Regions from separate parts of the Rothia sp. HMSC072E10 genome, predicted to be linked through region 1. Evidence: predicted binding sites of a transcription regulator. Region 1 holds the regulator's gene; the other holds the start of a gene.
What was found. The regulator LexA, encoded in region 1, represses DNA repair genes until DNA is damaged. The targets are predictions, from matches to a motif close to TCGAACANNTGTTCGA.
Positions count from the first base shown of each region.

Region 2: the regulator LexA is predicted to act here: its motif matches at 4,253-4,268, upstream of ruvA (Holliday junction branch migration protein RuvA).

Region 1 is NZ_KV814488.1:161,808-168,376, forward strand. Features, by position in the region: gene hflX (GTPase HflX) at 1-128, shown strand, start outside; gene HMPREF2944_RS03970 (ATP-dependent DNA helicase) at 141-2,207, shown strand; gene lexA (transcriptional repressor LexA) at 2,447-3,109, opposite strand; gene HMPREF2944_RS03980 (LysM peptidoglycan-binding domain-containing protein) at 3,766-4,401, shown strand; gene HMPREF2944_RS03985 (type 1 glutamine amidotransferase family protein) at 4,493-5,233, shown strand; gene HMPREF2944_RS03990 (HisA/HisF-related TIM barrel protein) at 5,233-6,015, shown strand; gene HMPREF2944_RS03995 (DUF1844 domain-containing protein) at 6,179-6,569, opposite strand, start outside.
Region 2 is NZ_KV814491.1:517,820-524,388, reverse strand. Features, by position in the region: gene HMPREF2944_RS07460 (hypothetical protein) at 1-163, shown strand, start outside; gene HMPREF2944_RS07455 (Mur ligase family protein) at 263-1,546, shown strand; gene HMPREF2944_RS07450 (type 1 glutamine amidotransferase) at 1,546-2,313, shown strand; gene HMPREF2944_RS07445 (YebC/PmpR family DNA-binding transcriptional regulator) at 2,461-3,219, shown strand; gene ruvC (crossover junction endodeoxyribonuclease RuvC) at 3,510-4,166, shown strand; gene ruvA (Holliday junction branch migration protein RuvA) at 4,391-5,011, shown strand; gene ruvB (Holliday junction branch migration DNA helicase RuvB) at 5,211-6,197, shown strand; gene yajC (preprotein translocase subunit YajC) at 6,482-6,569, shown strand, end outside.

The DNA.
Region 1 (6,569 bases):
TCCGCGAGGACGTCGCCTCGGACCTGGCCGAGTACGTGCTGGAGGGCGACCTGCTGGAGGTTCTGGAGGAGGAGCTGGCCGAGGCCCGCGCCCTCACCGCCGAAGCTGATACCGCCGAGACTCGCTAGGATCCGGTTAACGTGACGCAGAAGACGACGGGACGCACTAGCGCGCCCAAAAACGCCTCCGGGACTGCACCCGACGGTACCCGGTTCACCGGGCAGGAGCTTGAGACCCTGCCCGGTGCGAAGGATGCCCTGAACCTGCTCGACGAGGTTGTGGAGGCCACGGGCGGGCAGAAACGTGAAGGTCAGCGCACGATGGCGGCGCACGTGGCGCAGGCCCTCGAACTGCAACGACATCTGCTCGTGCAGGCCGGCACCGGCACCGGTAAGTCTCTGGGCTACCTGGTTCCGGCTCTCGCTCGCGTGGGGGAGTCCGACCAGCCCATCGTGGTGGCTACCGCGACCCTGGCCCTGCAGGCGCAGATCGTGAACCGCGATATTCCGCGTCTTCTGCAAGCACTGGAGCCGCGCCCGGAGTCGCAGGCGCAGGTGGCCCTGCTCAAGGGCCGCAACAACTACCTGTGCCTGCACAAGCTCGAGGGCGGCTACCCCGAAGAGGAACAGGATGCTCTCTTCGACATGCCTTCTTCGACCTCCCGCGTGGGCGAGGAAGTCGTGCGCCTGCGCGAGTGGGCTGACCGCACGGAGACCGGCGACCGCGACGAGCTCAAGCCCGGTGTGTCCGATCGCGCGTGGGCTCAGGTTTCGGTGAGCGCCGCCGAGTGTCTGGGCCGCCGCTGCCCGCTGGTGGAGGAGTGCTTTAGCGAGATGGCGCGTAGTCGTGCCGCCGAGGCAGATATCGTCATCACGAATCACGCCCTGCTGGCCATTAACGCTTTCGAGGGCATGAAGGTTCTGCCCGAGCACGAGACCGTCATCATCGACGAGGCCCACGAGCTGGTGGACCGAGTGACCGGTGCGGTTTCCGGATCGCTGACCGTTGCGATGGTTCGCCGCGCCGCTCGAGGCGTGAAGAAACACTCTAAGGCCGATTCCGGGGCCCTGGAGATGGCCACCGGAACCCTGGAAACCGCACTGGAGGGCCTGCCCGAAGGGCTGCTCAACGGCCTCGACGGTCGTCTGCTCACGGCCCTGTCCGCGGTGAACGATGCGGCCCGCGCCGCGCTCTCCGATACGAAACCGGACGGCCAGGAGGCCGACGCCGGCCTGCAGATGGCCCGTTCCCGCGTCTCGGAGGTGCACGAGGTGAGCAACCGCATCCTGGAGGCTTCGGCTGAGCAGGATGTGCTGTGGGTTTCGCGTCAGGGCGGCTGGGAGAACGGCCGCTACGTGGCCGCCTCCGATACCGACCCGGCGACCCTGAATATCGCCCCACTGAGCGTTGGCCTGCAGCTGCGCGACGGTCTGTTTGCCGACCGCACCGTAATCCTAACGAGCGCGACCCTGACGGTGGGCGACTCCTTCGATGTGGCCGCCGGCGCCCTGGGCTTGCAGGGGGAGGGGGCTCCCCGCTGGACGAGCATCGATGTGGGTTCGCCCTTCGACTACCGCAAGCAGGGCATCATATACGTAGCCGGGGATCTGAAGCCCCCGGGATTTGGCGTGCACGAGGGCCAGCTGGAGCGACTTCGCGAGCTGTGCGAGGCGTCCGAGGGAGGTGCCCTGGGTCTGTTCTCCTCGAAGCGTGCCGCCGAGCGCGCCGCAGAGTATATGCGTGAGCACAGCGATCTGAATATTCTTCTGCAGGGTGAATCCTCGCTGAAGGCCCTGGTGGAGGAGTTTAGCGAGGATGTTGACTCGTGCCTATTCGGAACGATGAGCCTATGGCAGGGCGTTGACGTCCCCGGAGACTCCTGCCGTCTGGTGGTGATGGATCGCATCCCGTTCCCGCGACCGGACGATCCGATTGCGCAGGCCCGCACGGAGTCGGTGAACCGTCACCGCGGTAACGGGTTCATGGCCGTCTCTGCGCATCACGCGGCTATCCGCATGGCGCAGGGCGCGGGTCGCCTGATCCGTTCGGTGAATGACCGCGGGGTCGTGGCGGTTCTGGATTCGCGACTCGCAACGAAGCGCTACGGCGGCTACCTGATGAGGGCCATGCCGCCGATGTGGCCCACCCAGAATAAGCAGGCCGTGGTGGGTGCGCTGGCCCGTCTCTCGGAATCCATCGACAGGTAGCCCGTCTACCGTGTGCTGAGCGGGCCATTGTGTATTGAGCGGGCGGCGCGTTTTCCCCGCAGGGCTATTTCCCCGTAGAGTCAGAGAAAAGCCCCCGGCACTCGCAAACTTGCGAGTGCCGGGGGCTTTGTTCGTTATGGGCTTTGGAAGCGCTGAAGTCTCAAAGGACGTAGCTACCAGATCGGGGCGTTGGCGCCGGGAGGCATAGCACCCCATGATGCTCTCGCGAAGAGCGGGGATTAGAGGCTACGCAATACCGAAACAACCTTGCCCATGACGGTGGCGCGGTCACCCATAATCGGTTCGTAGCTTGCGTTGCGCGGCATGAGCCAGGTGTGGCCATCAACCTGGCGGAAGACCTTCACGGTGGCCTCATCGTCCAGCAGGGCGGCCACGATGTCGCCGTTGTCGGCGGTGTGCTGTTCACGCACGACGACCCAGTCGCCATCGCAGATGGCGGCGTCAATCATGGAATCGCCCTTGACCTTGAGCATAAAGAGCTTGCCGTTGCCGACCAGCTGGCGCGGCAGGGCGAGTACATCTTCCACAGACTGCTCGGCGGTGATGGGGCCGCCCGCGGCAATGCGACCGACGAGGGGGACGGGTACGAGGTCGTCCTCGCCAACCTCAAAGTTCGGAAGTTCAGGCAGGGGAGTGTGCATGCCGGCGCCGTTTTCGTCGAGCACCTCGATGGCACGCGGGAGCTTGGGATCGCGGCGAATGTAGCCCATATTTTCGAGTCGGCCAAGCTGATGGGTGACCGAAGAGAGAGACGCAAGACCCACCATATCGCCAATCTGGCGCATGGACGGCGGATAGCCCTTCTGTTCAATCTCGGTGCGGATCGCGTCAAGAATCTTCTGCTGGCGCGCGGTCAGCGCCGGGCGGGGTGCTGTTGCCATATCTCTTCCTTTGGTCTGTGTCGCCGAAGGTTGCTGTACCTTCGGCGGAGCACGGATGGGTCGTCCACGTGTTCGTCATACGGTGACGTATATCGCACGGCTTAGGTGAAACATACCCCTTATCTCGTCAGGGGTGGATCAGATTCTAGATCCGTCGCGAGTCACGCCCCGCCATGGTGGAAATTATCACGAGCGTGTGGAACATCTCTTGACACAAGTGTAGAACACTCTACCGACAAATTCAAACAAATATACTAGATTTTTTCTTCGAAACCGGAGGAATTTTTAGTATGTATCTGCTAGACTTTAGAACACGGATTCGGATACAGTAGAAAACCCTCCGATTTTCGGGGTGCAAACGGGGTATTCTCCATGTAATTCGAATACTCGTTCTGCCTTGCGGGTCTGGAAGGGGGTCGTCGAATGTTCGAGAGTATTCGAACGAGAGACCGAACGACCTTCCTTAAGCCGAAGGGGAGTTCTGGGGAACGCGTCTGCAAGACAAAACCCCGAACGTTCCTTGACCCGATGTGTCGGGTCCCGGGCAGAAAAACGAACAACCACACTCAACTCACCCGTCGAGTCTCGAGAGAGCCGGCACCGTTCACCCCGGCGGATTACCGCGGGAGTGAGCTTGAGAGAAAGGAACCACAATTATGACCGCAGCTTCTTTGGCCCCTCACCGTGCCTCTGCGTCTGCTACCCTTCCGGAAGGTTTGGTGGTACTTCACCCCGCGCACGCACGGCAGTCCGCGCGCATCGCTCGAGGCTCCTCCCGTCGCGCATCCGCTCCTCAGCTTTCTGCCTCTCCGGCGCCCGTCCGCAGTGTCTCTCCCACCGCGGCGGCTGCTCGGCCTGTGGCCCCCTCCGCTCCGGTGAATGAACGCTCCGTTTCGGCGCACCTCTCCGGGCAGGGGAGGGAATCGTCTTCCCGCCGTGCGGGCCTTGTGCCCTCCGCTATCTCGGGTCTTCGCTCCCTATCGTCTCGCCTTGAACGCTTCAACCCCCTGCGCAATTTCAAGGGGCTGCCCCTGCTGACCCTGGCCGCGCTCGTGGTGCTGGGCGCCATTACCTTCCTCGGCCCTTCCTTCGGCCCCCGTGTTGAGAACGCATCGGCTACCCAAGCCACTGTGACCGTTAAGCACGGCGAGACACTGTGGGACATCGCCCAGTCGGTGAACCCCGGCGGTGATGTCCGTGATACCGTGGTGCGTATTATGGAGATGAACTCGCTGACGAGCACCGCTGTCGACGCCGGTCAGCGCCTCGAGGTTCCCAAGCCGCGCCACTAGGCAAAGCTGTCGAGGCGAGAGCTTCGGCTCACCCGTCAGCGGATTATGAATCGGCTACGAACCGCCTACCGCACTACTCAAGGAGCACGCGATGTCAACACCCTCTCAGCCCCATCAGGACGCGGTCTCCTCGCCGCGCCCCGTGGTCGCCGTTCTGGGAGATCCCGGAACTCACGGCGCCATGGTAAAGCTTCTTCGGGATTCGGGTGCGGAGGTCATCGTCACCGCTGACCCGCATCAGCTCCGCGAGGCTGACGGCATGGTGGTTGCCGGTCCTGCCGGTTCCCTTGAGGCGTTCGACGAGCTAAAAGCCAAGGACGCTGAGCGCGTGATTGGGCGCCGCGTGGCCGGTGGCCGTCCGGTGCTCGCGGCCGGTGCCGCCCTGAGCTGCCTTTTTGAATCCGTCGCGGTGAACCACCCACAGCTGGGCAGCGTGCAGGTTCAGGGTATGGGGGAGTGGCCCGGCGAGAGCGTGGAGCTTTCCACCCGGGGCCTGGTGCCCGGCTCCTCCGCGGTGTCCCCCTCGACCGGCAGTCGACTGCTCAAAGATATTGAGGGCGAGGCCCGTTTCAAGTCCGAGCACGGTGTTTTTGAGTGGGCCTTTGACCAGAGCATTGACTATATCGCTCCTCCCGCGGTGAGCTGGACGGCAACCGAACCTCCCTATATTGCCGCGGTGGAGAACGGCCCGCTGACCGCTGTGCAGTTCTGCCCGGTCGTATCCGGTGAGCTGGGTGCGGAATTTATGCGCCGCTGGGTTGGGTCCCTCGCGGTGACCGGCCGGCTGTCGCTTGCCGCGGGTGAATCCGCTACCGGTGGGGAGGAATCATAATGGCTAAACCCATCCTTGAACTTCTGCCGGCCGTCGATATTTCCGAGGGCTACGCGGTGCGCCCTGTGGGCGGCACCCTGTCCGGTGGCGAGCAGCGTCTCGATCCGGTCAAGGCGGCGCTCACCTGGGTGAAGGCTGGCGCCCGCTGGATTCATCTGGTTGATCTTGACCTAGCCTTTGGCCGCGGTACGAATACGGATGTTCTGGCGGAGGTTGCCGCCGCCGTCCGTGCCGAGAATGCCCGCGGCTCCGCTCCGGTTCGTATTCAGGTCAGTGGCGGTGTGCGTAGTGCTGAGAGCCTGGAGCGCGCCCTGAGCCTCAACCCGGACCGCGTGAACGTGACCAGCGCGGCGCTGGCGGATTCTGTCTGGCTTGAAAGTATCCTGGCTCGTTACGCGGATTCTGATCTTCTAGCCCTGGGGCTCGACGCCCGTTACGACCCCGAGCGGGGTTGGGTGACGGTGGCTCGCGGAACCGACTGGTCGGGCCCCGAGGTGGCGGAGGCGCTGGCCTGGCTAGAAAGCGTGGGCGTGCGTCGCTACATTGTCACCGACGTGAGTAAGGATGGCTCGCTGGCTGGTCCCGGCGCGGAACTGCTCGATGAGGTGCTGGCCCAGACCGTCTGTCGGGTGGTGGCGTCCGGTGGCGTGGCGTCGCTGGCTGACCTTGAGAAGCTGCGCGCCATGGTGCCTTACGGATTGGAGGGCGTGGTGCTGGGCAAGGCGCTGTACGTGGGGAACTTTAGCTTTGAGCAGGCACTCGAGGTCGCTGGCTCCCGCTGAATCTCTCCTTTCTGATAAGGCTGTCGGATCCCACCAGTCCGCGCAGAATATATTGCGCAGAATATATACGGTAAAGCCCCGCCTCCTTCAGCCGAGGGAGACGGGGCTTTACCGTGAATAGATTGGGGGCGACATGGTAGGCCGGCCGGTTCGAGAGATCGGTTTAGTACACCGGGCCGGTCAGCTTCTCGCCGGGGCCCTTGCCGGGCTCGTCCGGGAAGGGGGAAGCCTCACGGAATGCCAACTGCAGGGTGCGCAGGCCATCGCGCAGGGGTGCTGCGTGCTGGGAACCGATTTCGGGGGCGGCAGCGGTGACCAGGCCTGCCAGGGCGGTGATGAGCTTGCGTGCTTCATCGAGGTCCTTGAGATCGTCTGCGTTCTCGTCGGAGGCCAGGCCGCACTTGACGGCTGCGGCGCTCATCATGTGGATGGCCGCGGAGCTAATGATTTCGATGGCGGGAACGTCTGCAATATCGCGCAGCTGCTCATTAACGGCCTCGACCTGCTCCTCGGTGAGCTCGGTGTGGCCGTGGACGGGGGTTTCTTCTCCCGCG
Region 2 (6,569 bases), on a different contig from region 1:
CACAGCCGGGTTCTTCTGCACGGGTGCGGCGGGCCAGTTTGTGAGCGCCCACGTGGGCGATCCCGACGCCGCGTTCCTCGTCAACACCGCCGAGTGGCGCAACCTGCTGGTGGTTCCTGACCGGGGATTCACGCGGGTGAGGGTGCAGGGCTCTCTCTTCTAAAGTCGCCCGCCCGGCAGGGTTCAAGCCCGCCGCGGCCCGTTTTGGCTTGAGCGAACGCCCCCGCCGCACCCTTCAGCGGCACCGTGCGTGTGTACTAAAATGGTAAGCATGTCCAAACCCCTCATTCGCCTTCTGGGTCAGGGCGTGCGCTACGCGACTAAGCTTCGCGGTGGCGGCTCCGCGTTCCCCGGCCTCGTCATGGAAAAATTGCACCCGCAGTTCGTAGCCGAAGAGCTTGCGAAGCTGCCCTACGGCGTGGTCGTCGTCTCCGGCACGAACGGTAAGACCACCACCACGAAGATGGCCGTTCAGCTACTCGAAGCGCAAGGCCTGAAGGTCTTCACCAACCGCACCGGCTCCAACTTTGTGCGCGGTGTGGCCGCCGCCCTGCTGGGTGAGATGACCCTCACCGGCAAGCTTGAGGCCGACATCGCCGTGCTGGAACTCGATGAGGCGCACGCCGTGCACTTCGTCAAGGCCGTCAAGCCCGACTACGCGCTGCTGCTGAACGTTCTGCGCGACCAGCTGGACCGCTTCGGCGAGATTGACACGACCCGCCGCATGCTCGCGACCGTGGCCGCCGCAACCACCAACACCGTGGTGCTCAACCGCGAGGACCCGCGCATCCGCTCCCTCGCCGAGAACGTGCAGCCGGGCGTGAAGGTCAACTACTACGGCCTGGCCGAGTCCCTTCGCTCGTACTTCCCCTCGGATGATGAGATGCGCGGCGGCACCGTCGCGAAGGCAACTCTGCCCGAGGCAGACGTCACCCTCACCGCCTTCTCCGGCACCTCCGCAACCTTCGATGTGGCGGGTGTGGAGCGAGTCGGTGAGATTAACCTGTACGGCATTTACAACATCTTCAACGCGGCTGGCGCTATGGCCCTGACCCGCGCCGTCATGGGCGAGAAGCTCGATGAAGATAAGCTCATCGCAGAGTTGGCGAAGATTACTCCCGCCTTCGGTCGCGGTGAGACCCTGAACGTGAACGGCCGCCCGCTGCAGCTGCTGCTCGTGAAGAACCCCAGCGGCTTCCGCCTGTCCCTGGCCAGCGCGAACGCTGACGACTACGCCACCATGATTACGATTAATGACCAGTACGCTGACGGTCGTGACGTGTCTTGGCTGTGGGACGTCGACTTCGACAGCCTGCGCGGCACCGGCGTGCAGATGGTCTCGGGCGTGCGCGCCTGGGATATGGCGCTACGCCTGGAGCACGACGGCGTGAAGGTCGGCGAGGTCGACGAGAACCTGGCCGATGCGCTCAAGCAGTTCATCGCCTCCAGCGGGGATGCGCCCATGCGTATCTTCTGCACCTACACCGCCATGCTGGCCCTGCGCGAGGAGCTGGCAAAGATTACCGACGTTGAGAAGGTCTCATAATGACGGCAACCCACACTTTTGAGGGCACCCCGGCGCCCGGCCCGAACAACGGCAAGACGCTGCGCATCGTGCAGCTCTACCCGCTGGACATGAACATCTACGGCGACTGGGGCAACACCCTGGCGCTGGCCCGCCGCGCGCAGGCACACGGCTTCGACGTGCAGATTCTGGACCACAACCCCGGCCAGCCCTTCCCCGAGGATGTTGACATCATCCTCGGCGGCGGCGGCCAGGACTCCGGCCAGTCCGTGATTCAGGACGACCTGCACGCCATCGGCGGCACCCTGCGCTCGCTGGCCGAGGACGGCGTGCCCATGCTCGTCATCTGCGGCCTGTACCAGCTGTTCGGCAAGGAGTTCCGCACCCGTGAGGGCGAGGTGCTCAAGGGCATCAACATCTTCGATGCGCACACGGTCGGCGGCGACGAACGCCTGATTGGCAACATCGTGGAGGAGTCCGAGGAGTTCGGCACCGTCATCGGTTTTGAGAACCACTCGGGCCTGACCTACCTGGGTTCCGGATGCACCCCGCTGGCCACCGTGACCAAGGGTGAGGGCAACAACGTGACGGACTCTTACGAGGGTGCACGCGTGCACAACGTCATCGGCACCTACCTGCACGGCTCGCTGCTGCCGAAGAACCCGAAGATTGCGGACTACCTGATTGAGCAGGCCGCAATTCGTCGCTTCGGCGAGTTCACTCCGAACGCGATTGACGACTCGCTGGTGGAGAAGGCGCGCGCCTCGGCCGCGTCTCGCCCCCGCTAGCGGTTCATTGACGTGCTATTCCGGGCGGTGGCGTGCACTCTAAGAGGTGGTGTGCGCCTCCGCTACGGTATAGTTGATTGAGTTATAGTACAGTGCGCGGGGCGTTTCGCCGTGTCCGTGCAGAGGTTTTGACTAAGGGAGATACGAATGTCGGGTCACTCTAAATGGGCGACTACTAAGCACAAGAAGGCTGCTATCGACGCTAAGCGCGCGAAGGCTTTCGCGAAGTTCATTAAGGCAATTGAGGTTGCAGCACGTATGGGCGGCGCTGATATTGCCGGTAACCCCGCTCTTGACCTTGCTGTGTCGAAGGCGAAGAAGAACTCCGTCCCCAACGACAACATCGACCGCGCTATCAAGCGTGGCGCCGGCCTGACCGGTGAGACCATCGACTACACCGAGATTATGTACGAGGCACGCGGCCCGCAGGGTACCGCCCTGTACATCGAGTGTCTGACCGATAACCGTAACCGTGCAGCGTCTGAGGTTCGCCTGGCTGTGACCCGTAACGGCGGCACCATGGCAGACCAGGGTTCGGTTGCGTTCCTGTTCGAGCGTAAGGGCGTTGCTGAGGTCACCAAGACTGATGGCCTGACCGAGGACGACGTTCTGATGGCTGTTCTGGATGCCGGCGCCGAAGAGGTCCTGGACGAGGGCGATATCTTCACCGTCATCTCCGCACCTACCGACCTGCCCGAGATTCGTAAGGCTCTGGACGAGGCCGGCCTGGAGTACAACAACGACGACCCGGTCTTCCGCCCGACCATGCAGGTCGACCTGGACGCCGAGGGCGCCAAGAAGTTCCTGAAGCTGGCAGACGCCATCGAGGAACTGGACGACGTGCAGAACGTCTACTCGAACGCTAACGTCTCTGACGAGGTTGCTGCTCAGCTGGAAGCCGAGTAGTCACCGCCCGAGCGCGCCACTTCTGAGCGTGCACTGAAGCCACTTCCCGGCCGGCCCACCGCGCGTGGACCCGGCGGGAGGTGGCTTTTGAACGTTATGCCGGTCAGCGCCCGATCTAAACGCCCGGCCTAAACACTTGGCCTAAACACCCGGCCGTGCTCCGGCTGGCGGCCCCGCGAACTGCGGTATCGCAACCTTACCCCGCGAAGACCCAGTGAAGACCATGTGAAGACCCCGCGAACTTTGGAAGGAAAGCACACGTGAACGCTGCATCCGCCGCGCGCGATAGCATGCGCGAAAACCATACGGTCGCCGCCGTGGACCGCGTGCCGGGGGCGACCCGCATCATGGGCGTGGACCCCGGCCTCACGCGCTGCGGCTTCTCAATGCTCGACATGACCGCCGACCGTAAGGCGCACTTCGTGAACGTGGGCGTGGCGGGCACCGACCCGGCCCGCACGCTGGACCAGCGCATCCTCTGGATTTTCAACGCGGCCTCGCACTGGCTGGACACCTACCGGCCCGACGCCCTAGCGATTGAGCGCGTCTTTGCGCAGGAGCAGGTGAACACGGTGATTGGTACGGCGCACGCCTCGGGCGCGGTGATTTCTGCCGCGGCGATGCGCGGCGTGCCGGTGTTCTTCCATACGCCCTCCGAGGTGAAGGCGGCGGTGACCGGCAGCGGTCGCGCGGATAAGGCCTCGGTGGGCCGCATGGTGACCCGCATTCTGGGCTTGAACGCCATGCCGAAGCCCGCGGACGCGGCCGATGCGCTGGCCATCGCCATCTGCCACGGCTGGCGCGGCGGCGGCATCGGCTCGGGTATTAACATGTCGGCGCAGACGCAGACGCACCAGGGATCGCGGCCCGCGAAGGCTCGCCGTGCAGGTTCGCTGACCCCCGCACAGCGCGCCTGGATGGAGGCGGAGGCTAAGGCCCGCCGCTAGGGGTGCCGACTCGTTACCCTTCGAGCAAACCCCTTCGAACGTACCGGGAGCCGTATTCGCTAAAGAATTCGAATATCCCTTGATTTCAGAAGAAATATTCTAATATACTGATAGTATCTTCCCGTGGCATACCCGCCGGCCCCGATGCGCGCCGGCGGCACAGCAGGCCGCGAGGGGAGTGCAGTATCGTTCGCCCCGGCGCGGGGCGTTGAAAGGTGGAGAGAATGATTGCATCGCTGACCGGCCGCGTGGCCCAGGTGGGGCTTGACCACGCGGTGATTGACGTTAATGGTTTCGGCATGCTGGTGCACGCCACCGCACGCACTCTCTCTAAGCTGCGCACGGGGGAGGAGGCCACCGTGCTGACCACCATGATCGTGCGCGAGGAATCCATGACCCTCTACGGTTTTTCGGAACCGGCTGAACGCGAGGTCTTTGACATGATGCTCTCGGTCTCGGGCATCGGCCCTCGCATCGCCCTGGCGGTGCTGAGCGTGCACACCGCCGCGGAGGTGGAGCGAGCCGTGGCCACCGGTGACGACAAGGCCTTCACGAAGGTTCCGGGCATCGGCCCGAAGGGTGCCCGCCGCATCGTGCTGGAGCTTGCCGGCAAGCTGATTCTGAGCGACGGTCAGACCGACGAGCTGCCGCTGAGCCAGGGCATCGTGTGGAAGCCGCAGGTGCTGGATGCGTTGACCTCCCTGGGCTGGAGCGAGAAGGACGCCTCCGCCGCCATCGACGCGTACGTGAAGCACAATCCCTCCGCCGAGAGCGAGCCGGTGGGCGTGGCTCTGCGCGGTGTGCTCGCATCCCTGGGTACGCAGAACACGGTGGGTCGCCACTAGGGCCGCTCGCCGAGCCCTTGGCTGACCCCGGCCGATTTTGGCGCGCCCGTTACCTCGCGCCTCACTCACTCCACGAAAGAAGAATTTTATGACCCAGAACCCCTACGATTCGCAGGCCGCGGCATCCCCGGTTTCCGGCGGGTATTTCCCCGGTCAGGTGCCCGGCGTCCCGGGTGCGCCCGCGCAGCGCCTGGTCGCGATGGAAGAAGAGCCCGAAGAGAAGATGATTGAGGCGGCCCTGCGCCCCAAGTCCCTGGACGACTTCGTGGGTCAGCGCCGCGTGCGCCAGCAGCTTTCCCTCGTGCTGGAGGCCTCGAAGATGCGCGGCCGCAGCGCCGATCACGTGCTGCTTTCGGGCCCTCCCGGCCTGGGTAAGACCACCCTGGCCATGATTATCGCCGCCGAGATGGACGCGCCCCTGCGCATCACCTCCGGCCCCGCGATTCAACATTCCGGGGATTTGGCGGCGATTCTGTCTTCGCTGACCCCCGGTGAGGTGCTGTTCCTCGACGAGATTCACCGCATGAGCCGCCCGGCCGAGGAAATGCTCTACATGGCGATGGAAGACTTCCGCGTGGACATCGTGGTGGGTAAGGGTGCCGGCGCGACCTCCATTCCGCTGGAGCTTCCGCAGTTTACCCTGGTGGGTGCAACAACCCGCGCGGGTCTGCTGCCCGGGCCTCTGCGCGACCGCTTTGGCTTTACCGGTCACCTGGAGTTCTACTCGGTTGAGGAGCTGGAGCTGGTGCTGCGCCGTAGCGCCGGCCTGATGGACATGCAGATTACCTCCGAGGGCTTCACCGAGATTGCGGGTCGCTCCCGCGGCACACCCCGTATCGCGAACCGCCTGCTGCGCCGCGTGCGCGACTGGGCCCTGGTGAACGGCGTGGACCGCATCAACGCGCGTGATGCCGCGACCGCCCTGGACATGTACGAGGTAGATTCGCGCGGCCTGGATCGCCTGGACCGCGCCGTGCTGGAATCGCTCATCCACAAGTTCGGCGGCGGGCCGGTTGGCCTGTCCACCCTCGCCATTGCGGTGGGGGAGGAGACCGAGACCGTGGAGACCGTGGCGGAGCCCTACCTGGTGCGCGAGGGCCTGATTGGTCGCACCCCGCGCGGTCGCGTGGCCCTGCCCGCGGCCTGGGAACACCTGGGTCTGGAGGCCCCCGAGATTCAGCTCTAGAGCCGCACCGGCCAAGACATACAGAGCAAGTAGCCCGTGGGAGGTATCGCCCCTCCCGCGGGCTCTTCTGCAGGCTCTGTCGGCGCCGCCGAGCCCTGCCGGCGACATAAAATTACGCCACGGGCTGGACAAAACTCAGGTAAACCTCACAAAAACGCTGGTTCGGTGCGCTAAAGCTCCTGCTCTCGCGTAGGATGGATACGTACTGTATCTACGATTCCACGCCTTTTAGCACGCTCAACCCGCACGGTGAGCGGCGCAGGTGCGGATGTGAAAGTGAGACCATGGATTTTAACCTCCTGATTATGATTGCCATGATGGCGCTGCTGGCATGGATGATGTTCTCCGCCCAGAAGCGTCAGCGTAAGCAGA